DNA from 3 places in the Roseburia sp. AF22-2LB genome. Region 3 is predicted to be linked to each of the others. Evidence: predicted binding sites of a transcription regulator. Region 3 holds the regulator's gene; each other region holds the start of a gene.
The links. The regulator HrcA, encoded in region 3, represses chaperone genes, less so after heat shock. The targets are predictions, from matches to a motif close to TGTTAGCACTCNNNNNNNNNGAGTGCTAACA.
Positions count from the first base shown of each region.

Region 1: the regulator HrcA is predicted to act here: its motif matches at 7,852-7,882, upstream of DWX96_RS05465 (Hsp20/alpha crystallin family protein).
Region 2: the regulator HrcA is predicted to act here: its motif matches at 5,357-5,387, upstream of groES (co-chaperone GroES).

Region 1 covers NZ_QTWM01000003.1:7,507-17,551, forward strand. Annotated here, with positions in the region: gene DWX96_RS05430 (carbohydrate ABC transporter permease) at 1-338, shown strand, start outside; gene DWX96_RS05435 (sugar ABC transporter permease) at 331-1,176, shown strand; gene DWX96_RS05440 (glycoside hydrolase family 13 protein) at 1,184-2,962, shown strand; gene DWX96_RS14240 (hypothetical protein) at 3,036-3,173, shown strand; gene DWX96_RS05445 (GGDEF domain-containing protein) at 3,253-5,574, opposite strand; tRNA gene DWX96_RS05450 (tRNA-Pro) at 5,743-5,816, shown strand; gene DWX96_RS05455 (methylglyoxal synthase) at 6,034-6,507, shown strand; gene DWX96_RS05460 (Hsp20/alpha crystallin family protein) at 6,612-7,052, opposite strand; gene DWX96_RS14740 (hypothetical protein) at 7,084-7,209, opposite strand; gene DWX96_RS05465 (Hsp20/alpha crystallin family protein) at 7,260-7,727, opposite strand; gene DWX96_RS05470 (sodium-dependent transporter) at 8,110-9,483, shown strand; gene thiT (energy-coupled thiamine transporter ThiT) at 9,665-10,045, opposite strand, start outside.
Region 2 covers NZ_QTWM01000002.1:337,770-347,814, reverse strand. Annotated here, with positions in the region: gene gltB (glutamate synthase large subunit) at 1-2,690, shown strand, start outside; gene DWX96_RS04430 (glutamate synthase subunit beta) at 2,705-4,198, shown strand; gene DWX96_RS04425 (Cof-type HAD-IIB family hydrolase) at 4,412-5,200, shown strand; gene groES (co-chaperone GroES) at 5,433-5,717, shown strand; gene groL (chaperonin GroEL) at 5,785-7,407, shown strand; gene DWX96_RS04410 (DegV family protein) at 7,598-8,461, shown strand; gene DWX96_RS04405 (zinc ribbon domain-containing protein) at 8,593-10,045, shown strand, end outside.
Region 3 covers NZ_QTWM01000002.1:134,166-144,210, forward strand. Annotated here, with positions in the region: gene dnaK (molecular chaperone DnaK) at 1-1,485, opposite strand, end outside; gene grpE (nucleotide exchange factor GrpE) at 1,504-2,157, opposite strand; gene hrcA (heat-inducible transcriptional repressor HrcA) at 2,178-3,221, opposite strand; gene hemW (radical SAM family heme chaperone HemW) at 3,428-4,615, opposite strand; gene lepA (translation elongation factor 4) at 4,633-6,444, opposite strand; gene DWX96_RS03305 (GDSL-type esterase/lipase family protein) at 6,449-7,336, opposite strand; gene DWX96_RS03310 (MBOAT family O-acyltransferase) at 7,349-8,683, opposite strand; gene DWX96_RS03315 (stage II sporulation protein P) at 8,800-10,045, opposite strand, start outside.

The sequences.
Region 1 (10,045 bases), on a different contig from region 3:
ACCGCAGCTATTATGAAAGCGCAGAACTGGATGGAGCAGGTTTCTGGTCAAAGAACATCCATATTACCGTTCCGGCAATGAAAGGAATTATTGCACCGGCGGTTATTATGACGACATTTACCACATTTAAGCAGTTTGATATCGTATATCTTCTTACGATGCAGAAGGGAGCATATTCAGGGGCAACCTTACAGACCGTAATTACTTATGCACAGCAGAATGCGTTTGTTTCAAATAACTATGGGCTGTCCTCTGCGGTATCTATTATTATCTTTTTCCTTATCATGGTATTTTCGCTGTTTACCAATCGAGGGGTAAAGGAGGAAAATTATGACTAAGAAAAAGAGAAAACAGATTTTACAGCTTAGCGGTTTACATATTTTTTATATTATACTGTGTCTGCTGGCACTGGTACCGATTTTATATGCGTTGAATCTTTCCTTTGAAAGGGGAAGTGGAGCATTGTCCTCCGGATTATCTTTGTTTCCAAAGGAATTTACACTGGATAATTATAAAAATATACTGACGCAGAAGCCGTTTTTGCGGTGGTTTTATAACTCTGCCGTATTAAGCTTCTTTACAATGGTTATTGCTATCGGATTTGCCATGGTGTCATCTTATGCATTTTCAAGATACCGTTTTAAGGGAAGAAATGGCATTTTAAAATTACTGCTTCTCTTAAATGCATTCCCGCAGATTCTGTCCATGTTTGCATTATTCCGTCTTTTAAAACAGATGAATATGCTGGATACGAAACTGGGACTGGTGATTATTTATGCGGGAAGCATGTGCATTTTCTCTATCTGGAATATGAAAGGGTATTTTGATACCATTCCGATAGAAATCGAAGAAGCATCGAAAATTGACGGTGCATCGGATTTCCAGCTGCTGTGGAAGGTAGTAATGCCGCTGGCTCGTCCGGCAATCATTGTAACTTCTGTGATGGTACTTATTTTTGTATGGAATGAATATCTGTTTTCTACAACATTTCTACTGAATGAAAACAGTTATACACTGGCAGGTGGATTATATCAGTTACAGTCCAACGATTACACCAGAAGCTGGGGAATGTTCTCCGCAGCCGCTATCCTTGTATCTGTTCCGGTGTTGATTATTTTCTTCTGTATACAAAAGTATATGGTATCCGGTCTTACTGCAGGTGGTGTGAAAGGATAGAAATAAAATGGAAAAAGAAGCAATTTTGCATATTCCACTGTCACAATTTGCCTTTGCAGAAAAAGAAGACCGGCTGGTAATAAGAATCCGTTGTAAAAAGGGCGATTTAAAACGGTGCGTGCTGCTTTGGGGAGACCGGGTGGCGATGGAAGAGCCACTTCCGGTGAAACAAAGTGAAATGGAACATGTGGCATCCGATATGCTTTATGATTATTATGAAGTTAAGATTACGTCTCCGTATACCAGGGTATGCTATTATTTCCGGTTAGAGGACGATACAGAAAGCCTTTATTATTATGGAAGAGGATTTGCAGAGAAACTGTCCTGTGGCAGGGCAGAATATTTCCAGTTTCCATATATTAGAAGAGAGGATATTTTAGATATCCCGGAGTGGGCAGAAGACATTGTTATGTATCATATTTTCCCGGACAGTTTTGCAAATGACAGACGGGAACTGACGGAAAAAGCGACAAGGCATATGCTTTTGCCGGATGAAAAAAGCGACAGCAATGGAAAAATTTTACCGGACCGGATTTGCAAGAATCATCTGGGTGGTACACTGAAAGGAATTTGTGAAAACCTTGACTATATCGAAAAGCTTGGAATTAACTGCATTTATCTGAATCCGATTTTTGAAGCAGCGTCTTATCATAAATATGATACCATTGACTATTTTGAAATCGACCCCTGTTTTGGAAATAAAGCGGATTTAAAAGAACTGGTGCAGCAGTGCCACAAGAGAGGAATCCGGGTTATTTTAGATGGTGTATTTAATCATTGTGGAGCAGATTTCTTTGCATTCCGGGATGTGCGGCAGAAGGGAAAAGCATCAAGATATTATAACTGGTTTTATCACCTGCCGGAAACGATACAGTACGCTGATCCGCCGGATTATGAGGCTTTTGCCTATGTAAAGGAAATGCCAAAGCTTAATACCGGAAATCCTGAAGTAGTGGAGTACCTTTGTAATGTTGGAACTTACTGGATTCGGGAAGCAGATATTGACGGCTGGCGCTTGGATGTGGCAAATGAAATCAATCATGAATTCTGGAGAGCCTTCCGTCATGCGGTGAGAGCAGTAAAAGAGGATATGTTTCTAATAGGCGAAATCTGGGAAGAAGCAGGCATCTGGCTTCAGGGAGACCAGTTTGATTCTACGATGAATTATACTTTTTCTTATCTGTGCCGGGACTTTTTTGGAAGGGGAGAACTTTCTGTCAGTGAATTTGATGCCCAGATGCAGCAGATGATTTACCGTTACCCATGGCAGGTGAGCCTGGCACAGATGAATTTTCTGGATTCCCATGATATCCCGAGATTTTTAAGCTATTGCAATGGAAATAGAAAGAGAATGGAGCTGGCATTTTTCTATCTCTTTATGGGGGTAGGCGTGCCGTCAGTATTTTATGGGGATGAGGTATATATTGATGGTACGGAAGAATCAGAATACAGGGCAGCCATGGACTGGCAGAGAGCATCCGGACAATCAGATGAAACTGAACCACAGTCTTTATTGCCGTATCAGGATAATTTAATCGGAAAATTCAAGGAGTGGATAGCACTTCGGAGAGAGCATCTGGCATTACGCAGGGGAAATTATCGCACCATCTATTGTAATGATGTTACCGGTGTTTATGCATTTTCCCGCTGCTATGAAGAAGACCGGGTGCTGGTAGTGCTGAATACAGGCCCTGACAAAGTGGAACTTACTTCGGCAGAAATACAGGAGCTGCAGGAAAAAAATATAGAACTGTCTTCTTATGAAGGAAGACTCGTGGCATTCTGAAAAAGACAAGTGACATTACAAAATACTTGTGTTATACTTTGAAAAACAAAGTGACGCAGGGAGGGTGTTTGCTATGGTTATTTTAATTGGAATTATTATATTTGCAGCCGTTATTGGATTTTATGCCTGTTTCGGACGCAGAATCAATGAAAATATTGGCTCTGGATTCGGAAAAGAGTACATGAAAGACAAATGGGGAATGGACGAATAATGAAAGAATGCCGGGTGGTTTACCATCCGGCATTTATATATGTCATATATATTCTTTCCTTCGGAAGGATGATACGAAATCAGACTTTCTTGATGCTGCTGCGACGTTTTGCTTTCTCCTCGTAGAGGATTGCATCAGAGTGCTTGAGAATGTCTGTTAAGTCCATCTGCGGATTACAGTAGAAGTCGTAGATGCCGACAGAGATTTCTACATAAAAAGGTTTATCGCATACGGCATTAAAAGCATCGCTCTCTGCTTTCAGATTCTTTAAAAGCTGCTCCTTGAAATCCGGTATATCGGTTAAAATAAAGGAAACAAATTCGTCACCGCCCAGTCTTGCAGTAATGGCATCCTTTGGCAGGCATTTACGCAGCCGTTCGGATACTGTGCGTAACGCAAAATCCCCGGCAAGATGGGAGAAGCAGTCGTTGATTTCCTTTAAGTGATCCAAGTCACCAAAAAGAAGATAAGCTTTTTTGCCGGAATTGGATTCAATTGCATGGGATGCCCGTTCCATAAATCCACGGCGGTTCAAAAGCTGGCTTAAATCGTCATATTCAGAGATATAACTTAAGATGCTGTTCTGCTCCTGAATGACTTTCATGGAATCCTGCAATTCTTTCTGAATCTGGCGTTCGCTGGCATTTAACTGGATAAAATGCAGGAGTGCACCAATCTGGAGGCTGCAAATCTGCATAAAGGAAATATCTTTCTGTTCCACTTCGCAAAGCAGCAGACCGAACTGTTCATCTCCGGAAAAGAGGATAAATGATGTATAGCAGTGGCTGTGTTCCTTTGGAAGAAAACTGGAAAATCCATTGGCAGTCGTTACTTTTGGACGTTTGCCCGGTTCATGGTAGACTGATTTTTCATCATGGTAATATGCTGCCAGATAGATTTCGTCCGGATACTCTGCAAGCTCATTTTCCTGATGAATGACCGGTTTGTCAAAGAAGAAAAAGAAGGAACTTTTGACATTCATCAGATGCAGCCGCTCCATGATATGTGTAATCGTTTCTTTGAAATTGGCACCGGAGTTAATCAAATCTCTTGTAAAGGAAGGTACAAACCAGGCTTTCCGGTTAGAATCCATGATTTCTTTTTCTAGCTGGAAGACATCCGCAGAATGAACGTATTGCTGGGTAAAGGATAAAATGCCGGAAAGCTGTGTCTGCAGCAGTTCTTCCTCCGAGAAGTTAATCAGTGTACGGAGTAATGAAGTAAGTTGCTCTAGGAGCATTTCTCCGGAAATATGGGGATATGCAGTAAGCTTTCTCAGATAACGAATCAGAGGCTCGTTGGAGAAGTCAGTTCCCTTCCGGATAAAGATTTCTTCATATATATTTTCAAAATATGCATGTAGAACTTCGGTATAGTAATTACGATCTTTTTCGTATGAAATGGAAGAGAATAATTCCTCAGCCATAGCATCGACCTGCTGGTGTATAAAATCGTGCAGCTGCTCCATGCTGATATGACGCAGTGTGGTAAAGCGGGTGTGCAGCTGGCAGCCGCAGGAGCTTCTCTGGTGAAAAATGGCTGACATCCGGCAGGATTGTGGCTTCTTTCCCTGACAGAGCATAAGCGCATTCTGTAATGCCTGGTAGCTGAACTGGAAGCTGCTGTGGGAAACACTGGTCAGTGGTGGCTCCATGGTTTTTGCGTGGTCAATGTCGTCAAAACCGGTAATGGCAATGTCATGTCCCACCAAAAGGTCTCTTGCAGCACAGACGCGGTATCCTGCCTTTGCCATATTATCATTTGCAAAAGCAATTGCCTCTAATTCCGGGTTGTGGTCTAGAATATATTCCACCTGCTCGGTGACAAGCTCTGAGTAGTTGCCATAGACGACCATATCATTCGTGACCGGAAGCTGATGTTCCGCCATAACATCGCGGTAGGCTTTCAGCCGTTCATTGGAGTCTTTGTTGTTAGCTGGTCCTGCTACAAAAGCAATCTTACGATAGCCATGGACATTCACAAGATGTTCGATACATTGCCGCATGCCGTTGTAGTTGTCAGCAATCAGGTATGGAATGTCAGAATCGTCCGGTGTGTCCTCTAACATCAGAAATGGAATATCTTTATAATGGGAAAGAAAGTCTGCCTTTACCTGGTTGCTTTTAAAAATAGAAAGAGAACCATAGGTAATAATGAGTGCATCTGGTTTGGTAAAATGCACATAATCATAAATCGTATCAAACTGATAATTATAGTCCCCGTCAAAACTGCAGGATAAAATATCTTTACAATATTGTGGCATCTGAGGTCCCATCAGAAAAATAATATTGATATCTTCTTCTCTGGCACAGGTATAGAAGCCTCGAAGTAAGTCTTCTGAGTAGCTGGACTGGGTGTCACCTAACATAATTGCAATTGTTGGTCTCTGGTTGTTCTCCATAATGTGCCTTTCTCTGGTAAAAAAAGTTGCTTCGGCATTGTAAAAGCCGTTCTTATGATTGACTTAAGTATAACATAAAACGATTAAGTAGAAAAGAAAATAAAAATATTACTGGACAAAAAATGTGATATATGCTAATATAGTTGAGCGTGTGAAAGAACTGAATAACGATGCGTGGCTCAGCTTGGTAGAGCGCTGCGTTCGGGACGCAGAGGTCGCAGGTTCAAATCCTGTCGCATCGACGAAAAAAACGAGTACACTGTTAGGTGTGCTCGTTTTTTATATGAAGATTTCTACCCAAACATTGTCTGGAATCATCCTGTCATGTTATAATGAGCGTAAGCAAGTCAACATATAAGCGTGATTGGCGAGCTGCAATTGTTTATCAGGAGTTGATTTTCACTTGATAAATGAAATGGTTGGAAAATAATACAATAAAGGAGAAGACACAATATGAGTATGGAACCGGATTTTCTTACTTTGACAATCGGAAAACAGAAAAATATTGCATTGATTGCCCATGATGGAAAGAAAGCAGAACTGATCCAGTGGTGCAAAGACAATGCAGAAATTTTAAAGAAGCATTTCCTTTGTGGAACCGGAACAACGGCAAAAATGATTACAGACCAGACGGGACTGCCGGTAAAAGGCTATAACAGCGGTCCGCTGGGCGGAGACCAGCAGATTGGTGCTAAGATAGTAGAGGGAAAAGTAGACTTCGTGATTTTCTTTTCAGATCCGCTTACTGCAGCACCTCATGACCCGGATGTAAAAGCGCTGCTTCGTATTGCACAGGTATATGACATCCCGATTGCAAATAATAAGGCAACTGCAGATTTTATGATTCATTCCGAGTTGATGGATGAAGAATATAATCACAATGTGATTAATTTTAATAAGAATATCAGACAGCGGGCATCGACGATAAAGTAATGTCAGCTAAACTACGAGAAACACGCAAAGCGTGTTTCTCACATAAAAAGGAGAGGCGGTGTGAATACTCACACCGCCCCTTTTTCCTTTTAATTATCCTGGTATTATCCCTCAATGGAAATATATTTCTTTTCTTCCACAGCAGGTTTTACTTCTTTCTTCGGAACGGTCAGAGTCAGGATACCATTTTCAAAACCGCCTTTGATGTCATCCTGAGTAACGCCATCTCCGACATAGAAACTACGCTGGTAAGAGCCATAGTAACGTTCTTTACGGATATATTTGCCATCTTTGTCTTTTTCGTCCTTGTTGTCCTGGTGTTTGGCATTGACGATGAGGTATCCGTCTTTCAGCTCAGCCTGGATATCTTCTTTCTTAAAACCTGGAAGTTCAAATTCCAGTTCATATCTGTCGTCAAATTCCTTAACGTCAGTGTTCATGGCAGCGCGGTTGTCTGCAGCAGGAGCATTGTAAGCTCCGAATGGAAATACATCATCGAATATATCATCTACAAAGTTGTTTGAAAAAATACTTGGTACTAACATAAGTCATTCCTCCTGAAATAGTCTATTGTAATTAGTAATAATGTTTCTTGCTTCTGTGAGCTTCTCTGGCTTCCTCAACAGCCTCATGGTCGGCTACATTAATTTTAGCTTTTACTTTCTTCTTTTTTAATGGATGTTTTGGATTTTTGTCTGACATAATAACATGCTTCCTTTCTTAATCTGAATCAGATACTATATAAAGTTCTGTTATCCTTCAATGGCGATGTACTTGTGGTCTTCCACAGCAGGTTTTGCTTCTTTCTTCGGAACGAAGAGTTTTAAAATACCATGTTTAAATTCGCCTTTGATATCCTCTTCGGTAATGCCATCACCCACATAAAAGCTTCGGCTGCAGGCTCCGGAATAACGTTCCTTACGGATATATCTGCCGGATTTCTTATCCTCATTTTTTTCATCCAGGCCTTTGGCAGCGCTGATGGTCAGGTAACCGTTCTCTAAGGAAGCACTTACTTCGTCTTTCTTAAATCCAGGTAAATCGATTACCAGTTCATAACCATTATCTTGTTCCTTGATATCTGTCTTCATCAGACGTGCGGCTCTACGACCGTAAAGTTTTTTCTCAGTTTTTTTCATATCCATGTTATCGTCCATCCATGGAAAATCCTCAAAGAAGTCATCAAATAAATTCTCTCCAAAAATACTAGGCATCAACATAAGTCATCTCTCCTTTTTTAATAAATCATTTTATGCTTGTTTACCTTGTTTCTTTGGAACCGGGATGTTTTAGGAACTCTTTTTTTGTTCCTCTCCTTTGTTCTGACTACGTTATAGCACCAATTATTAGCACTGTCAAGATGTGAGTGCTAATAAAATTGTGAAAAATTTGTGAAAAAACACAAATTGTGCAAAAACAAAGAAAAAACATGGAAATGCACTGTAAAAACAAATGAAATATAAGGAGATATAATGCAGAAATATAGGGGGAAATAAGGGGTAGCATGATAAAAAGGAAAGAATATTGCAGGAACTATGAGACTGTGTTATGATTTCTATAACTTTGCGTCATGGAAATTATGAGTTTAGGAGAAAAAACAAAATGAAGACACAGAATGAGAAAAGAAGTACATTTTCGGGGAAGATAGGGTTTGTATTATCAGCAGCAGGCGCTTCTGTGGGACTGGGAAACATATGGAGATTCCCATATCTTGCGGCAAAGTATGGGGGAGGAATCTTTCTGCTGATTTATATTATACTTGCACTGACTTTTGGATATACGATGATTATGGCGGAGACTTCTATCGGAAGAATGACGAAGAAGAGCCCGGTGGGAGCATATCATACCTTTGGAAAATCCCGCTGGCTCTCTTTCGGTGGCTGGATAAATGCGATTATTCCGGTTTTAATCGTGCCATATTATTCTGTAATTGGCGGCTGGGTAATGAAATATCTGGTGGAATATATCAGGGGAAATGGCAGTAAACTTGCATCGGATGGATATTTTTCCGATTTCATTTCCAGCGGACTTTCCACAGAAATCTGCTTTGCTTTTTTTGCAGTATTTACGTTGGGGATTATCTTTGCCGGCGTCCGGAATGGTATTGAGCGGGTATCCAGATTTATGATGCCGGTGCTGGTTGTTCTTTCTATATTAATAACGATTTATTCTGTGACAAGACCCGGAGCTTTAGAAGGAGTAAAATATTTCCTGGTGCCAAATGTAAAGAATTTTTCATGGATGACGGTAGTAACAGCCATGGGACAGATGTTTTATTCCCTGTCCATTGCCATGGGAATTCTCATTACTTTTGGTTCTTATATGAAGAAGGAAGTTTCTATTGAGGAGTCCACGAAGAACGTGGAAATCTTCGATACAGCGATTGCCATGATGGCAGGGCTGATGATTATTCCGGCAGTCTTTGCATTTTCCGGTGGAAATCCGGAAACACTGCAGGCGGGGCCATCATTGATGTTTATTACGATTCCAAAAGTATTTGACAGCATGGGGCTTGGAACCGGAGTCGGAATTTTGTTTTTTGTACTGGTGCTGTTTGCAGCAATAACAAGTTCTATTGCATTAACGGAAAGTGCAGTATCGACTTTTGAAGATGAACTGGGCTGGGAAAGACGGAAAGCAACGGTAATTGTCGGCATTGTAATGCTTCTTCTGGGAAGTCTTTCCACACTGGGATATGGACCATTGGCGAACGTAAAAATTATCGGAATGCAGATTCTTGATTTCTTTGATTTCCTGACGAACTCCGTGATGATGCCGATTGCGGCTATTGCAACCTGCCTTCTGGTATCAAGAGTGGTGGGAGTGCAGCGGATTGAAGAAGAAGTAACCCGGGGCGGCAGCCCGTTCCGCAGGAAAAAGATATTTACAGTGATGATAAAATACCTTTGTCCGATCTTTGCAGCGATTATTTTAATCAGTTCCATAGCAAATGCTTTCGGCTGGATTCAGATGTAATGAATGACAAATTAAGAAAATACAGAAATGCAACTACGAGAAACACGCTTTGCGAGTTTCTCGAGTTATCGCGGTGCTCGTCAAATCTGCATGCAAGCATGCGATTTTTCTCGCTACTCGCGTAATCAAAAAGAGCGTTCTTTCCTAATTAGGAAAGACGCTCTTTTTGGACAGAATCATATTATGAATTTGCCATATCCTTAACGGCATTCAATGCCTTCTGGACTGGTGGCAGACAGATAATGATTAATGTAATAAGTGCTTCTGCACCAAGGTATGCACCGTTGTAAGCAAGAGAGTATACCACTGCATTCGGGAATTCTTCCGGAGCATACATGCCGAAGAAAATCCAGCCGGAAAGGAATGCGAAGAAGTATCGGCCTAATACACCAGCGATATAACCTTTGATAAGTCCATGTTTGGATTTGCTGAAAAGTCCGGAAAGTCCTAATGCACCAAAGGCGAAGAGGTAGTCCACTAACATCTGTGGAACACTGATGATGTAAGGGTCAACGACTAACTGCAGAATTCCGTAAGCAAAAGCTGCGGTTAAGCCGGCACC
Region 2 (10,045 bases), 200 kb from region 3:
TTCTTTCCGACCGTGGCATTGATGAGAACCATGTGGCAATCCCATCCCTTCTGGCAGTATCCGGTTTGCAGCAGCATCTGGTAAAGACCAAGAAGAGAACTGCAGTTGCCATGATTCTGGAATCCGGTGAACCAAGAGAAGTACATCATTTTGCAACATTGCTTGGTTATGGTGCCTGTGCAATCAACCCATATCTGGCACAGGATACCGTAAAGCAGTTAGTAGACGAGCATATGTTAGACAAGGATTACTATGCAGCAATCCATGATTACAATCAGGCAATTATCAGTGGTATCGTAAAAATTGCTTCCAAAATGGGTATTTCAACCATTCAGTCTTATCAGGGTTCTAAGATTTTTGAGGCAATTGGTATTGACTCCGCAGTAATTGATAAATATTTCACAAATACCGTAAGCCGTATCGGTGGAATTACACTGGAAGACATTGCAAAAGATGTAGATACTCTGCATTCTGCAGCCTATGATCCATTGGGATTAGAGACAGACCTTACTTTAGACAGCAAGGGACGTCACAAGATGAGAAGTGGCGCAGATGTTCACCTTTATAATCCGGCAACCATCCACCTTTTACAGGAATCAACCAAACGTGGAGATTACAACCTGTTCAAACAGTACACAGACCTTGTGAACAGTGAAGAACGTGATGCCAATATTCGTGGACTGATGGATTTCAATTTCCCGAAAAAAGGTGTTCCGATTGAAGAAGTAGAAAGCGTAGATTCTATTGTAACAAGATTTAAAACAGGTGCGATGTCCTATGGTTCTATTTCCAAGGAAGCCCATGAAACACTGGCAATTGCCATGAACCATTTACATGGTAAATCCAATACCGGTGAGGGTGGAGAAGATCCGGACCGTATCGCAAGTAAAAATACAAGCTTAGACAGATGTTCTGCAATCAAGCAGGTAGCGTCCGGCCGGTTTGGTGTAACCAGCCGTTACTTAGTCAGTGCAGAAGAGATTCAGATTAAGATGGCACAGGGTGCAAAACCTGGTGAAGGTGGACACCTTCCGGGCAAGAAAGTATATCCTTGGATTGCAAAGACAAGACTTTCCACACCGGGTGTATCCTTGATTTCACCGCCACCTCATCATGATATCTACTCCATCGAGGATTTGGAGCAGTTAATTTACGATTTGAAGAATGCCAACCGTGATGCAAGAATTTCCGTAAAACTGGTATCAGAAGCAGGCGTTGGTACAGTCGCAGCCGGTGTTGCCAAGGCAGGAGCACAGGTAGTGTTAATTTCCGGTTATGACGGTGGTACCGGTGCAGCACCAAGCAGTTCTATCCATAATGCAGGACTTCCTTGGGAACTTGGACTTGCAGAGACACACCAGACTCTGATTATGAACGGACTTCGTAATAAGGTAAGAATCGAGACAGATGGTAAGCTGATGAGCGGTCGTGATGTAGCAATTGCTGCATTGCTTGGAGCAGAAGAGTACGGATTTGCAACTGCACCGCTGGTAACCATGGGATGCGTGATGATGCGTGTATGTAATCTGGATACCTGCCCTGCCGGAATCGCAACACAGAATCCGGAGCTTCGGAAACGTTTCGCGGGAAAACCGGAATATGTAGAGAACTTCATGCGGTTTATTGCAGAAGAATTAAGAGAAATCATGGCGAAGTTAGGCTGCCGTACCATTGATGAAATGGTAGGAAGAAGTGACCTTCTCCGGGTAAGAGAGGATTTGACAGACCGGGAAAAAGAAATCGACCTTTCCAAGATTTTGAATAACCCGTTTGCAGGACCAAAGGAGAAAGTTACATTTGATCCAAAACATGTATACGATTTCGAACTGGAGAAGACCAAGGACGAAACTGTACTGTTAAAACAGCTTTCTTCTGCACTGGATAAGAAACAGAAGAGAAGCATTGATGTAGAAGTAAGCAATACAGACCGTTCCTTTGGTACCATCTTTGGTTCCGAGATTACAAAGAAATATGACGATACTTTAGAGGAAGATACCTTTATCGTAAAATGTACCGGTGCCGGCGGACAGAGCTTTGGCGCATTCATTCCAAAGGGACTTACCTTAGAGCTGGTAGGAGATTCCAACGATTACTTCGGAAAAGGACTTTCTGGTGGAAAACTGGTTGTCTACGCTCCGGCAGGTGTGAAATATAAGAAGGATGAAAATATTATCATCGGTAACGTAGCACTTTACGGTGCAACCAGTGGTAAAGCATTTATCAGTGGTGTGGCAGGAGAACGTTTCTGCGTACGAAATTCCGGAGCTTCTGCAGTAGTAGAAGGTGTCGGTGACCATGGATGTGAATACATGACCGGTGGCCGTGTGGTTATCCTTGGTAAGACTGGTAAAAACTTTGCAGCCGGAATGAGCGGTGGTATCGCTTATGTATTAGATGAGGACAACGACCTTTATACCAGAATCAATAAGGAAATGGTATTCTCAGAAGAAGTCGGAAACAAATATGATGTTATGGAATTAAAAGATATGATTAAAGAACACGTAGCATTGACCAATTCTGAAAAGGGAAAAGAAATCTTAGATAACTTCAGTGAGTATCTGCCGAAGTTCAAGAAAGTAATTCCATACGATTATAACCGTATGTTAATGGCAATTGTTCAGATGGAAGAAAAAGGATTGTCTTCCGAACAGGCACAGATTGAAGCATTTTATGCGAATACAAGAAATTAAGGAGGGGACGCAAAATGGGAAAACCAACAGGATTTATGGAATATGACAGAGAGAATGCAGCAGCGGTTGCACCAAAGGAGCGTATCAAGAACTTTAACGAGTTCCATACCCCTCTCTCAAAAGAGAAACAAAGAGTACAGGCAGCACGTTGTATGAACTGCGGCGTGCCGTTCTGCCAGGCTGGTATGAATATCATGGGAATGACCAGCGGATGTCCGCTGCATAATCTGGTACCGGAGTGGAATGACCTTTTGTATACCAACAACTGGGAGCAGGCATATAACCGTCTGACTAAGACCAACAACTTCCCGGAATTTACCTCAAGAGTATGTCCGGCACTTTGTGAAGCAGCCTGTACCTGTGGACACTGGGAAGACCCGGTAACCTGTAAGGCAAATGAGCATGGAATCATTGAAAATGCCTATGAAAAAGGATATGCTGCAGCAAAACCGCCAAGAGTCCGTACCGGAAAGAAGGTTGCAATCATCGGTTCCGGTCCTGCCGGACTTGCAGCAGCAGACCAGTTGAATAAAAGAGGACATTCCGTTACCGTATTTGAAAGAGATGACCGTGTCGGTGGACTTTTGATGTATGGAATCCCGAATATGAAGCTGGAAAAATGGGTTATTGACCGTAAGATTAATATAATGAAAGAAGAGGGTGTCGAGTTTATTACCAATGCCAATGTTGGAAAAGACATCAAGCCGGCAAAATTCTTAAAAGAATATGACCGTGTCATCTTAGCCTGTGGAGCAAAGAATCCAAGAGACATCAAAGCTCCGGGCAGAGATGCAGAAGGCATTTACTTTGCAGTAGATTTCTTAAAGGCAACTACCAAGAGCCTTTTAGATTCCGAGCTTAAAGATAACAAATATATTTCTGCCAAGGGAAAGAAAGTAGTTATCATCGGTGGTGGAGATACCGGAAATGACTGTGTCGGAACTTCTATCCGTCACGGCGCAGCCAGTGTCATCCAGCTTGAAATGATGCCAAAGGCACCGGATGAACGTGCTGAGAACAATCCATGGCCGGAGTGGCCGAGAGTCTGCAAGACAGACTACGGTCAGGAAGAAGCAATTGCCATGTTCGGCTCCGACCCTCGTATTTACCAGACAACCGTAAAAGAGTTCTTAAAAGACAAGAACGGTAAGCTCTGCGGATTAAAAACCGTAAAATTAGAGGGCAAAAAGGATGAAAAGACCGGACGGATGCAGATGGTGGAAGTACCAGGCTCTGAAAGCAAGTTAGATTGTGATCTGGTTCTGATTGCAGCAGGCTTCCTTGGAACAGAAGATTACATTGCCAAAGCATTCGGCGTAGACTTAAATGCCAGAACCAATGTGGCAACAGAAGCCGGTCATTACAAGACCAACGTGGAAAATGTCTTTACAGCAGGAGATATGCATCGTGGACAGTCCCTGGTTGTATGGGCAATCCGTGAAGGAAGAGAAGCAGCCCGTGAAGTAGACGAAAGTCTGATGGGATATTCTTATCTTTCCGTACAGTAATGAAAATTACAATATAATGATAGAAGAAAGTCGTCTGACTATGGTGACGCCGGAAGGTGAGCTGTGGCAGGCGGCTTTTTTGAATTTACGTTAGCAGCGAGAGAAAATCACAAAGAGTGTTTCCCGTAGTTGACATATCTTGTATCCGGGGCATAAAATAATCCTTGTGACAAAAAGAACGAGAAGAAGAAACAGCGAAAGGACATAAAGAGAATGAGCAGGAAAGCAGTATTTTTTGATATTGACGGAACATTGTGGGACGAACATTTTTTGATACCGGAGAGCACAAAGGAAGCAATCCGGAAGCTGCGGGAAAATGGACATCTGGCATTTCTCTGCAGCGGAAGAACCAGAGCATTTATTCAGGATGAAAGACTGCTGGCACTGGGATTCGACGGAATTGTGGCAGGCTGCGGTACCTGGATAGAGATGGATGGAAAAACACTTTTTTATAAAAAATTAGAACAGGAATTGATAGAGGATACCATACATATATTAAAAGAGTATGGAATTCCTACGGTATATGAGGGAAGCCAGAATTTGTATATGGATCTGGAAGAATTTGAAGAAGACCCTTATGGCTTGAGACTAAAAGAGACATTGGGAGAGGATTTGCTGCCGGTAACGGGAAATGAAGCAATTATGGAAATCAGTAAGTTTTCCTGCTCCACACCGGATGATGCTTATCTTAAGGTACTTTCCCATCTGGAAGAGAATTTCACACCGCTGGTGCATGATGCGGCATGCGCAGAGTTTGTTCCAAAAGGATTTTCCAAAGCGTCCGGCATCGAAAAAACCTGTGAGCTTCTTGGTATTGAGAAAGAAGATACCTATGCATTTGGAGACAGTATCAATGATGTGGAAATGTTAAAGCATGTGCAGCATGGAATTGCCATGGGAAATGGTACCAAAGCAGCAAAAGAAGCAGCGGATTATATCACAGCACCATTGCACGAAGACGGCATTTATAAGGGATTGGAGCATTTTGGACTGATTTCATAAACAAATCTAAAAAAAGTATTAAATCGTTACAAATTGCAGAAAGTGAGAAAACGAGAGAAAAAACGAGATATTAAGAGTAAATATAAGGAAACAAGAGAAAAATAAAAAATGGTCAGGCTTGCGAAAAAGAGACGCAGAAACTATTATATGACTATCGGTTAGCACTCGGCTTGAATGAGTGCTAATAAAAAAGAAAGAAAACAAAGAGACCGAATCAAGGAGGCAATGAATCATGAAATTAGTACCATTATCAGACAGAGTTGTATTAAAACAGTTAAAAGCAGAGGAAAAAACCAAATCCGGAATTATCTTAGCAAGTGCTGCACAGGAGAAACCACAGGAAGCAGAAGTAATCGCAGTTGGTCCTGGCGGAGTGGTAGATGGCAAAGAAGTTACCATGCAGGTAAAAGAAGGACAGAAGGTTATTTATTCTAAATATGCCGGAACAGAAGTAAAACTGGATGGCGAAGAATATATCATCGTAAAGCAGAATGATATTCTTGCAGTAGTAGAATAATCGAATTGATAATTGGTAAATAAAACAAATAATAAAATAGGAAAATAGAAGAAAGAGGTAAGAAATTATGGCAAAGGAAATCAAATATGGAACAGAAGCCAGAACAGCATTAGAGGCTGGAGTTGATAAACTGGCAAATACAGTCAGAGTAACAATCGGACCAAAAGGAAGAAACGTTGTACTGGATAAATCATATGGAGCTCCATTAATCACAAACGATGGTGTTACCATTGCAAAAGAAATCGAATTGGAAGATGCATTCGAAAATATGGGCGCACAGCTTGTAAAAGAAGTAGCAACCAAGACCAATGACGTCGCCGGTGATGGTACTACAACAGCAACTGTTCTTGCACAAGCAATGATTCAGGAAGGAATGAAGAACTTAGAGGCTGGTGCAAACCCAATCGTTTTAAGACGTGGTATGAAGAAAGCAACTGAAAAAGCAGTTGAAACAATCGCAGCAATGTCTTCTAAAGTAACCGGAAAAGACCAGATTGCAAAAGTTGCATCTATTTCCGCAGGTGATGAAAGCGTTGGCAACATGGTAGCAGACGCAATGGAAAAAGTTTCCAATGATGGTGTTATTACCATTGAAGAGAGCAAGACCATGCAGACAGAGCTTGACCTGGTAGAAGGTATGCAGTTTGACCGTGGATACATTTCCGCATATATGTGCACAGATATGGATAAGATGGAAGCAGTTTTAGATGAACCGTACATCTTAATTACCGATAAGAAAATCAGCAACATTCAGGAAATCCTTTCACTGTTAGAGCAGATTGTTCAGTCCGGTTCCAAACTTCTTATCATTGCCGAAGATATCGAGGGTGAAGCTTTAACTACATTGATTGTAAATAAACTGCGTGGAACATTTAACGTAGTAGCGGTAAAAGCTCCAGGATATGGCGACAGAAGAAAAGAAATGTTAAAAGATATCGCTATCCTTACCGGTGGTCAGGTGATTTCAGAAGAAGTTGGCCTGGAATTAAAAGATGTTACTATGGCACAGCTTGGCCGTGCAAAATCTGTTAAGGTTAAGAAAGAGAACACCGTTATCGTTGATGGTGAAGGAAATAAAGAAGAAATTCAGGCAAGAATCGGCCAGATTCGTGCACAGCTTGAAGAGACAACATCTGAATTTGATAAAGAAAAATTACAGGAAAGACTTGCAAAACTGGCAGGTGGCGTAGCAGTTATCCGTGTTGGTGCTGCAACAGAGACAGAAATGAAAGAAGCAAAACTTCGTATGGAAGATGCTTTGAATGCAACAAGAGCAGCAGTCGAAGAAGGAATCATCGCAGGTGGCGGTTCTGCATACATCCATGCATCCAAAGAGGTTGCAAAGCTTGCTGAGACATTGGAAGGTGATGAGAAGACCGGTGCAAAGGTTATCTTAAAGGCATTGGAGGCTCCATTGTATTACATTTCCGCAAATGCAGGTCTCGAAGGTGCAGTTATTATTAATAAAGTAAAAGAGTCCGCTCCTGGTATCGGATTTAATGCAGCAACAGAAGAATATGTAGATATGGTAGAAGCTGGTATCCTTGACCCGGTTAAGGTTACAAGAAGTGCTTTGCAGAATGCAACATCTGTAGCATCTACATTACTTACAACGGAATCTGTTGTAGCAAATATCAAAGAAGATGCTCCTGCAATGCCGGCAGGAAACCCAGGTATGGGAATGATGTAATAAGAAAATAAAATATATTACTGAAAAGTAAGTGTAGAGAGCTCCTGACTGCAGATAATGCAGTCAGGAGTTTTGCTATGCAGTTTTTTTCCTGATGTTAGTTTTTTGGGGGCAGTTGTTTTGATTTGCAAAATATGTTACAATTATTTCATTGTGTAACATGAAGTCTGAACAGCAAGGAGGAAGAAAAATGGGAAAGGTAGTTATTCTTACAGACAGTTCCAGTGGAATTCGTCAGGTAGAAGCGCAGCAGTTAGGGATTAGCGTATTACCAATGCCTTTTTTTATAAATGGTGAAACACTGTTTGAGGATATCAATCTGACACAGGATACATTTTATGAGCATCTGACAGATGGAGCAGAGATTTCAACATCCATGCCGGCAGTAGGAGACCTTACAGACCGTTGGGATGAGCTTTTAAAAGAATATGATGAAATAGTATACATTCCTTTATCCAGTGGATTGAGCAGTTCCTGTGAGACAGCAACAGCATTATCTTCAGATGAAGAGTATGAGGGCAGGGTTTTTGTAGTAAACAATCAGAGAATTTCCGTAACACAGAAGCAGTCCGTATTTGATGCAATCAGGCTGGCAGAGAGTGGCAAGAGCGGAAAAGAGATTAAAGATATTTTAGAGGATGCAAAATTCCAGTCCAGCATTTATATCATGGTAGATACCCTTTACTATCTGAAAAAAGGTGGAAGAATTACACCGGCAGCAGCAGCACTGGGAACATTGTTGAAATTAAAACCGGTATTACAGATTCAGGGTGAAAAGCTGGATGCTTTTGCAAAAGCAAGAACGGTAAAGCAGGCAAAAAGCATTATGATAAAAGCAGTAAAAGATGATTATGCATCCCGCTTTAAGGAGTGTCAGGACGAGATGCAGCTTTGTATTGCATATACGGGAGATATAAGTGCAGCAATGGAATTCCGCAAAGAAGTGGAAGCGGAATTTGGGATTACAGACATTATGATGGATCCGCTTTCTTTGAATGTATCCTGCCATATCGGACCGGGAGCATTAGCACTTGCCTGTGCAAGAAAATTATAAGATTTAAAGTGTAAATTCTCGGTAAAATTGATTGACCAACCACAAAATATTGTGTAGAATTGAAATAGTTTAACTTGTTAATGTATAAAAGCAAGTAACATATCATGGTAAAACGAAGGAGGAAAATGAAAATGGCATTTTGTGGTAATTGTGGCACACAAGTGGGTGATGATGCAGATTTTTGCCCGAATTGTGGCCAGAAATTAAAAGGGGAGATGGAACAGCCGGCAGAGCAGGCAGCACCGGTACAGGAACAGCCGGCAGAGCAGGCAGCACCGGTACAGGAACAGCCGGCAGAGCAGGAAACACCGGTACAGGAACAGCCGGCAGAGCAGGAAACACCGGTACAGGAACAGCCGGCAGAACAGGAAGCACCGGTACAGGAACAGCCGCAGCAGGAAACACCAGTACAGGGACAGCCGCAGCAGGGACAGTTCCAGAGTCAGCCGCAGCAGGGACAGTTCCAGGGAAGACCACAGCAGGGACAGTTCCAGGGAAGACCACAGCAGGGACAGTTCCAGGGACAGCCGCAGCAGGGACAGTTCCAGGGACAGCCACAGCAGGCACGCCCGCCTAAGAAACCATTTAAGATGACGAAACAGTTATGGGCATTGCTTATTGCGGTCATTGCAGTTGTAGTAGTTGCAATTGTTGCACTTGTGGTAGTGAAGAATCAGAAAAAGAAAGTAAATATCAACGATTATATTTCTGTAGAGTATAACGGATATGAAACAGCAGGAACAGCATATGTTGATTTCGACGAGACCGGATTCAGTGAAGCTGTTATCAAGGCACAGGGAAAGAAACTTAAAAATGTAAAATCTCTTGATGACCTTGACTGGAGTGACCTTGCTGATGTGATGGGAAGCAGTAACTGGGATTTGATTGACAGTATTACTTTTGATGTGAAACCGGATTCAGACCTGTCAAATGGGGATGTGGTAACTGTTACTGCTTCATGGGATGAAGATTATGAGAAAAAAGCAGGAGTTAAAATTCTTTCCAAAGAACAGGAATTTACAGTAGAAGGACTGGAAGAAGTAAAAGAAGTTGATCCGTTTGAAGATATCGAAGTAACCTTTTCGGGAACACCACCTTATGTATATCCAAACTGGACAAATAATTCAGAGGATGACTATTTACGTTATCTGTGGTTCAATTTTGAAGATTATGACAGTCTTGATGTCGGAGATACCGTAACTTTAACAGTTGATGAATCAGAAGAGAATGCATTGGCAAATGGTTACAAATTCACACAGACATCAAAAGAATATATTGTATCCGGAGTAGATTCTTATGTAACATCTGCTGCAGATATTTCAGCAGACAATCTGGATTCCATGAAAAATGAAGCAACAGATGCGTTAGATGCATATTTTGCAAATAACAATTCCTATATTGGAAATTCCGGATTCAGTTATGAAGGTTCTTATTATCTGGTTGCAAAAAACAGTGATACATGGGGTGATACGAACGTCCTTTATCTGGTATTTTCGACAACTGTAACCAGTGCAGAAAATGCATTTGAGCCAACTGTTGTATACTTCCCGGTAAAATATACAAATATTATGGCATTATCCGATG
Region 3 (10,045 bases):
AAATTCAGCTGCTTCTTTTACTGCTTTATCGATATCTGCATCAGACATGTTAGATCCGGCAGTAATTGTAATATGCTGTTCTTTTCCGGTTCCTAAGTCTTTTGCAGATACGTTTACAATACCGTTTGCATCGATATCGAAAGTAACTTCAATCTGAGGAACTCCACGACGTGCTGGTGGGATACCATCCAGACGGAACTGTCCAAGGGATTTGTTATCTCTTGCGAACTGACGCTCACCCTGCACTACGTTGATATCTACTGCTGTCTGGTTATCTGCTGCTGTTGAGAAAATCTGACTCTTTCTTGTAGGAATTGTTGTATTTCTCTCAATCAGTCTTGTTGCAACTCCACCCATGGTCTCGATAGACAGTGACAATGGAGTAACATCCAGAAGAAGGATATCACCTGCGCCGGCATCTCCTGCTAATTTACCACCCTGGATGCAGGCACCAAGTGCTACACACTCATCCGGGTTTAAGGATTTACTTGGCTCTTTGCCTGTTAACTGTCTTACTTTATCCTGAACAGCCGGGATACGTGTAGAACCACCAACCAATAATACCTGACCTAAGTCTGCATTGGTTACGCCTGCATCCTTCATAGCATTCTGTACCGGGATTGCTGTTCTTTCTACTAAGTCATGTGTCAACTCATCAAATTTTGCTCTTGTTAAGTTCATATCAAAATGCTTTGGTCCTTCTGCTGTTGCAGTAATGAATGGCAGGTTGATATTGGTTGTTGTTGCAGAAGATAACTCTTTCTTAGCTTTCTCTGCAGCTTCTTTTAATCTCTGAAGAGCCATCTTATCAGTAGATAAATCAACGCCTTCTGCTTTCTTGAATTCGTCAATCATCCACTGTGTAATCTTGTTATCGAAGTCATCTCCACCTAATCTGGTATCACCGTTTGTAGATAATACTTCGATGACTCCGTCACCAATTTCAATGATAGATACATCAAATGTACCACCACCTAAGTCGTATACCATAATTTTCTGTTCTTTTTCGTTGTCCAGTCCATAAGCAAGTGCTGCTGCTGTCGGCTCGTTGATGATACGTTTTACATCAAGTCCTGCAATCTTACCTGCATCCTTGGTTGCCTGACGCTGTGCATCATTGAAATATGCCGGTACAGTAATAACTGCTTCTGATACTTTCTCTCCTAAATATCCTTCTGCATCAGCTTTTAATTTCTGTAAAATCATTGCAGAAATCTGCTGTGGAGAATACTGTTTGTCATCAATGCTTACTTTGTAATCGGTTCCCATATGTCTCTTAATGGAAGAGATTGTTTTCTCTGCGTTGGTTACTGCCTGACGTTTTGCAGGTTCACCAATCAGACGCTCACCTGTTTTTGTAAATGCTACGATAGATGGTGTTGTTCTTGCACCTTCCTGGTTTGCTATAACGGTAGGTTTTCCACCTTCCATAACTGCCACACAACTGTTTGTTGTTCCTAAGTCAATACCAATAATTTTACTCATGTTCTTATCCTCCTATGCTTAATTCGCTACTTTTACCATGCTATGTCTGATTACATTTTCTTTGTACTTGTAACCTTTCTGTAACTCCTCGGCTACTACATTCTCACCGAGTTCTTCATCTTCCACATGCATTACTGCATTATGGAGATTCGGGTCAAACTCCTGACCGGCTGCTTCAATCGGTGTTACACCAACCTCTGTCAGCACTGTCATCATCTGCTTATAAATCTTATCCATACCTTCTACGAAGCCATTGTTTTTGTCTTCTTCCGGTACAGCTGCAAGCCCTCTTTCAAAATTGTCGATAACTGGAAGGATTTTCTCTAAGATTGCGCTGGCTCCCATGTCATACATCTGGCTCTTTTCCTTTTCCGTTCTCTTACGGAAGTTTTCAAATTCTGCCATCTGACGTTTCAGCCGGTCGGTTAAATCTTCAATCTGTTCGTCCTTCTTATCTTTCTTGTCTTTCTTTTTAAAGATACCTTTCTTTTTCTCCTCATCTTCTTTCTCTATTTCTTCCGGTTCAGATTCGGTATCTTCCGTTTTTTCTTCTGCCTCAACTTCTTTTTCTTCTGAGGCGGTATTCTGTGCTTCTTCCTGCTTTTTTGCATCCTCTGCTTCTAAGTCTTCTAATACTTCCTCAAGCACTTCTTCTTTCTTTTCTTCTGCCACTTCCTTACCACCTTTCTATGCTATTCTTTCTTCGGCTTATCAAATATGCCTTCTAGTTGTGATTTCAAATTTTTCAGATTATCCATGACGTTCTCATAATCCATACGCTTCGGTCCGATAATTCCTATCGTTCCCTTCACGCCTTTACCAAGTTCATAGGTAGCTGTTACCACACTGCAGTCCTTCATGGTCTGAATTGGAGATTCATCTCCTATATAAACCTGTATGCCGTTCTCCTCATTGCTGAGGTTATCCGTCACCAGACTTACTAACTGTTTCTTCTCTTCTAACGCATCTAAAAGCTCTCCTGCTTTCTGCGAATCCGATAACTCCGGATATTTTAAGATATTCGTTGCACCGCTGGTATATATCTCCAAATCCTCGTCTTCGCTGATTGCTTCTGCTACTGCATCCAATACATCACTGATGACTTTGGAATGGATACCGGCTTTCTCTTTCAACACTGCTATGGTGCCCAGATTAATCTGATCTAATGACAATCCATTTAAATGTGTATTCAAAAGCATGTTAAGTTTTAACATATGCTCATTATCTATCGGCTCTTCTATCGGAATCATCTTATTTTTCACAAGATTGCCTTCCAATACGACAACTGCCAGAATATGTTCATCATCCACATTGGATAACTGGATGAACTTCAGGCTGTTGTGGTGATACTGCGGTGCTGTTATCATGGTGGTGTAATTCGTGTTGTTCGCCAACAGCTTTGCCACCTGCTGCAATACCTGTTCCATCTTCTCCGTATGTTCAATTACGAACTCTTTCATATCGGATACTTCTTTGTCCTTCTCTGCAATCAGATTATCTACATAGAAGCGATATCCCTTATCGGATGGAATTCTTCCTGCCGATGTATGTGGCTGCAAAATATATCCCATCTCTTCCAAGTCCGACATCTCATTCCGGATTGTTGCGGAACTTAAGTTCAAATCCGTATACTTGGAAATGGTTCTTGAACCAACCGGCTCACCTGTTTCCAGATAGTTGCGAATGATTGCATTTAAGATTTTTGTTTTTCTTTCATCTAATTCGTTCTCGTTCATTCACGTTCTCCTGAAAATGAAACTTTTATAGGTATTTGAAAAAGCTTTTTGTACTGCTTTTTCTTAGTTGTTAGCACTCAACTTGAAAGAGTGCTAATTTCTATGTACTTAAGATAGCACCATTCGTTTTTTTTGTCAACAGCATTTTATAATTTTATATTTTCTTTAGATTTGTTCTGATTCAATGCGGTTCAACACCGCACTACTTAATCCAGTAAAAACTGGGCGAGTACATAGTTGCTGATGTCCATGCCATGGTCGCTGAGCTTTATTACACCGGCTTTTTTCTCGATTAAGTCCTCTTCCTGAAGCTGGTTTAAGACTTCGCCATATACTGCTTCTATTTCCACGCCAAAAGTCTCTTTGAATTCTGTTCTTGTAACTCCCTTTAACATACGCAGGCCTAAAAACATGAATTCTTCCATCTGGGCATGGCGGCTGATTGCATCTGCACTCTCATGGAGATTCAATGCCGGTACTCCATCTATTTCCTTCGCCGAAATATTACCACATGCTTTGATATACGCTTCAATCTCTCTTATATTACTGTAGCGTACTTCTCCAATCAGGGAAGCCGCCCCAAGTCCTACCCCAAGATACGGTACCCGCTTCCAGTATCCGATATTATGCCTTGCCTCTTTCCCCGGCTTTGCATAATTGGATACTTCATAATGCTCATAACCTGCCTCTGCAAGAATCTCCTGAGTCTTTTTATAAATTTCATACTCCGTCTCTTCAGATGGCAGATGTTCTGTCGGCTTTCCGGCTTCCCGGAGCACTGCCTCGAATTTATATTTCTCATAAAATGGTGTTCCCTTTTCGATAATCAGGGAATAGGCTGAAATATGCTCCGGTTTTAATGCTATGACACGCTTTAAGCTGGTGACAAATTTCTCCGTACTCTGATAAGGCAGGGCACTCATCAAATCAACGTTGATATTTTCAAATCCACATCTTCTGGCACATTCATAATTCTCCAAGAACTGCCGGTAAGTATGGATTCTTCCTAATATCTTTAATTCATCATCAAAGGCAGACTGTAACCCTATGCTGAGACGGTTAATGCCTGCTTCTTTATAGGTAAGAAGTTTTTCCTCATTTAAAGTTCCGGGATTACATTCTATGGTAATCTCTGCATCTGCTTCCACCTCAAAGCTTACCTGAATCTGTTTTAAAAGAAGTGCGATATATTCCGGTGCTAAAAGAGACGGTGTTCCGCCCCCTATATATATAGTAGAAAGAGCCGGACGTCCCATTGTCTGTCCGTAATATCTGATTTCATGCAAAAGAGCACCCACGTAGCGGTTTTGTAACCGCTCGTCCGCAGGTGCTGATAAGAAATCACAATATTCACATTTTCTTACACAAAAAGGAATATGCACATAAAGTTCCATCTATGTTCTCCTGTCATCTATTTCTCATCTAACTTCAGTACACTCATAAATGCTTCCTGTGGAATCTCTACATTTCCCACCTGACGCATACGTTTCTTACCTTCCTTCTGTTTCTCTAACAGTTTACGCTTACGGCTGATGTCACCGCCGTAACATTTTGCCAGCACATCTTTTCGCATTGCTTTTACTGTCTCACGGGCAATTACCTTGCTTCCAACGGCTGCCTGAATCGGGATTTCAAATAAATGTCTCGGAATCTCTTCCTTTAACTTCTCACACATCTTTCTTCCACGCTCATAGGCGGTATCCTTAAATACAATAAAGGAAAGAGCATCCACTTCTTCTTTATTAATAAGAATATCCAGCTTCACAAGCTCTGACTGCTCATAACCCTTCATCTCATAATCAAAGGACGCATATCCTTTAGAACGGGATTTCAATGCGTCAAAGAAATCATAAATAATTTCATTTAACGGAAGGTCATATTTAATAACTGCACGGGTCTGCTCAATATATTCCATACTCTTATAGATACCACGGCGTTCCTGGCACAAATCCATAATGGCACCTACATATTCGGATGTCACCATAATTTCTGCTGCAACCATCGGCTCTTCCATATATTCGATTTCGGATGGATCCGGAAGATTGGATGGGTTTGTCAATTCTATCATGGTACCATCAGTCTTATGTACCCGGTATACAACGCCTGGTGCTGTCGTTACTAAATCAAGATTAAATTCTCTCTCTAACCGCTCCTGAATTACCTCCAAATGAAGCAGTCCCAAGAAACCACAGCGGAAACCAAAGCCCAATGCAATGGAAGTCTCCGGTTCAAACTGTAAGGCTGCATCATTTAACTGTAATTTTTCCAAAGCGTCACGAAGATCCGGATATTTGGCTCCATCTGTTGGATATAATCCACAGTATACCATCGGATTAACTTTCTTATATCCCGGCAATGGTGCATCACAAGGACGCTTTGCTTCTGTTATGGTATCACCCACACGGGTTTCTTTCACATTCTTAAGGCTGGCAGTAATATAACCTACCATTCCGGCTTCTAACTCATCACATGGAATGAACTGTCCGGCTCCGAAATATCCTACTTCTACTACATCTGCTTCTGCTCCGGTTGCCATCATGCGGATGGTTGTCCCCGGTTTTACGGAACCTTCCCGGATTCTGCAGAATACAATAACACCTTTATAAGCATCATACACAGAATCAAAAATCAACGCCTGAAGAGGCGCTTTGGCGTCCCCTTTTGGTGCCGGTAATTTATGCACAATCTGCTCTAATACTTCTTCCACATTCAACCCTGTTTTGGCAGAAATCCGTGGTGCATCCTGTGCCTCAATTCCAATCACATCTTCAATTTCTTCTACTACTTCTTCCGGCCTTGCACTCGGCAGATCAATTTTATTAATGACTGGAATCACTTCCAGATCATGGTCTAATGCCAGATATACATTGGCAAGGGTCTGTGCCTCAATCCCCTGTGCCGCATCTACTACCAGCACTGCACCGTCACAGGCAGCAAGACTTCTTGATACTTCATAGGTAAAGTCCACATGTCCAGGTGTATCAATCAGATTGAAAATATATTCTTCTCCATCTTTGGCATGATATATAATACGGACTGCCTGGGACTTAATGGTAATTCCACGTTCCCGCTCCAAATCCATATTATCTAAAACCTGCGCCTGCATTTCGCGGCTGGTCAGAAGCCCTGTCATTTCGATAATACGGTCTGCAAGGGTTGATTTACCGTGGTCAATATGGGCAATGATACAAAAATTACGAATCTTACTCTGGTCGATTGACATATATTTACTCCTTCTTTATTCCATGTTTCAAAAGGAAATCCGTCCACAGGGAATAATATTTTCCCAGCAGGTGAATCTCATCATAAGTATATTCCGGATTCAGATTTCCTGTTTCGTCAGTCACTACTTCATTTACATCAATATAAAATATATCGTGATTATTTGCAAGCATTGCAATTCTGTCATTCCGTTCTTTGATTGCCGGATTGTTAAAAATCGGGTCGGTCTCTGACTTTTCCTGTTTTACATACATAATGCCCTGTAAGAAAATCAGTGCATCCGGCTGTAATTCCCGGATATGATTGACAGCTTCTTCATATTTTTTCATAAAGCTGTCTACTGTACCGGTTCCCATTTCGTTGATTCCAATCATCAGATAGACTTTACCAAACTGATGCTCGCTTAATGCTTCTTCAACGGTAATCTTCGCGCCGTTTTCCTCGACAATCGGCGTATCAAACATATCATAGACCGTAAGTCCGATACTGGCATAATAAGTTGCATTATCCCAGCCGCCATAATCCCTTAATCCAACGGTTCTGGAATCTCCGATAAATACCGCATCATCAAAATAATCCTGAGTTACATCGGTAAAAGTATAAGTCTTATCCTCTTCTGCCTCCGTATCTGCAACTGCTTCTGTTGCTTCTTCCGTTGCCAGCTCCTCTTTGTCAGCATATACGCTTTCCAAATCCTCCTCCGGTTCTGCCTTATCCCATGGCAGAATGCCCTCTTTGGATGCCTGCATCATGCCAGCCACCGCCGGAACCTTCGGCCAGTCCTTATTATATTCTTTATATGCGCCCTTTGTTCCGGCTAAGGCGACACCGCTTACCAGCAGCATACTGATTGCCGTAACAATAAGAAGCGGACATTTCTTCCATTTCTTCATGGCAGCCTCCCATTAAAAACTAAAATACATAAACGGATTGTTCAGTCCATTTGCAATCTGATAAATACAAATCCATAATACAACAAACAAAATTGCTTTCATCCACCACTTCTTCCAGCATTTTTTTAATATCTTATCCATAAAAGGAAGTGATACCACAAATGCCAATAGGAAAAACACTCCATAGGTTCTGCCGTATTTCAGATAATCGCCTGCATTGACTGCGATTCCGGTTCCAAAGAACGGGAACAGTCTTGCAAAATATACTTTCAAATCAGATAACTTCGTAATTGCAAACACGACCCAGGTCAGAGGGATTACAAACCAGATGTAAAGGTGTGCCAGCCATCCATGTTTCTCTAAAAAATTTCTGATTACAAATCGTTCCAACGCAATAAATACAAATAAAATCAAGCCCCATAATGGAAAATTAATGGTAGAACCATGCCACATTCCGGTTACAACCCAGACAATCAGCAGATTGAAAAATGTCCACGCATTTCCCTTCCGGTTGCCTCCCAAGGGAATATATAAATAATCACGGAACCATCTTCCCAGTGTAATGTGCCACCGGCGGTAAAACTCAGACACTGTCCTGGAACGATACGGATGGTCAAAGTTCTTCGGCAAATCAAATCCAAGCATCTCTCCGATTCCGATTGCCATCAGGGAATATCCCTGGAAATCAAAGAATAACTGTGCAGAATAACCGAATGCTCCCATCCACGCTAACGGTGTGGAAATACTCTCAAAGCCAATGCCCTGAATATCACGCCAGAGAATTGCCAGATGATTTGCAATAATTACTTTATATCCCAATCCTATGATAAAAAGAGTCAGACCATGTTCGATTTTCTCCAGACGGATTGGATGTTTCTTTAACTGCCCTGCCATATTGGCAAACTGGGCAATCGGTCCGGATATCAGCTTTGGGAACAAAAGGATATAAGTTCCATATTCCAGATAATCCCTCAACGCTGCAGTTTTCTTCTTATAGACATCCAGCACATAGGAAAGCATGGTAAAAGTATAAAAGCTGATTCCAAGCGGAAGCGACAATCTTGTATATTTAAATATACACAATAATCCGATATTATAGCAAAGCAAAATCACAAGCATGGTATTTCTGCTGCTCTTCCTACTTATATGATCCATCAGTAATACCAGAATGTAGTTCAGACTCATGGAAAACAATAAAAGAAGTGCATCCTTCCAGTTTCCCATGGCATAGAATACCAGACTGCCAAAGAAAAGTACCGGATTTTTATACTTTACCGGTACCAGATAATATATAATAAGAAAAATCGGCAAAAACCGAAATAAAAATTCTAAGCTTGAAAATTCCATGATAACTCCATATCTTTCGTTTTATTTTACGCATCTCTTTTATTATATAAGAAATGCAAGTGATTTCAATGTGTTTTTCCGAAAAAGTTATTACATTTTCATTACGAAATGTTTTTCTAATTTTCTCCATGCAGCACTCTGTTCAAAAGGTCTGCCAGTGGAACCATGGCATTGCGTGCCTCCTCCTGCGTGTTAGTATAGGAACCCATTTCGATCAAAAGATATTTCTCTTTAAAATGCATATTATACCGGTATCCTTTTAAATAAATCGGGCGGGTAAGATTCGGATAATACTCTGCCGCTGCAATCTGCATCTGCAGGGAAAAAGCAAGATTCCCGGTAAGGTTTGGATTATTGAGATAAGAAATATCTCCTAACGCCTTTGTCCGGCTCAGTCCGTTAAAGAACATAATCGGTGCCATCTGCACCCCGTTTACCTCCCGCACCATATGCTTATCCACTGCATCACGATGTAAATCTATTACCACTTCTATGCTCGGATTCTCTGCTAACAGCTGCTCAATGGGTCCCTCCGCATTGGCATAGGCGTGATCTCTGTCTCCCACATCATACTGTCCCATATGATGCATGACCTGAAATCCATATTTTTCCTGTAACAGGCTGGTAAGATATTCCCCTGTTCCCATAACGCCCGTCATTACATCATTTGGGTCGGAATCTGCAAACATTTCCTGGGAATGGGTATGGTAAATCAGAATCTGCGGCTGGTCTGCCGGCGTTTTTATGGTTAAATCCATATTTAACAATTCTTCTGCATTTAACTGACTGCTATTGATGGTTGTTGTATTGTCCACCTGATAAAAATTCTGAATCAGATAATCAAAATCATTTAATTTTTCTCTTGGAATCTCCACCAACGGCTGAGAGCTGACTGCTGTATTATCCGGGGCTGCCGGCTGCTCTGCCGCTTCTGCTGCCGCATCTGCTCCTGCCTGCGCATTTTCCTGCTCCATTTCTGCCACTATGCAGTCCTGATTCTCTCTGCTGGCTGCCTCCGCCATCTGCTTAGCCTCTACTTCCGCTTCATCCTTTCCTTCCAGTGCAACAATCTCTTCTTCTGAAAGGCTGCTCTCAATTGTCGTATCATAAGTCCTTATGGTATCTGCATATCCGATAAGTGGTATCTGGTCTGTCACTTTTTCCAGCAAAAAATCACTCAGTGTCTGTTCCTGCCTGCCCTCTGCCATATAGGCAACAGTCGGAATATACTGTCTGGTCATGGACATGGATATCTCATTTTGTATATAAGAAAAAAAACGTTTTGCCAGTGTTTCCCTTCCGGTTCCCGCTTTCACCATAAGAAAAAATGCATACAACAGAAAAAGTGCAATAGCAGACTGC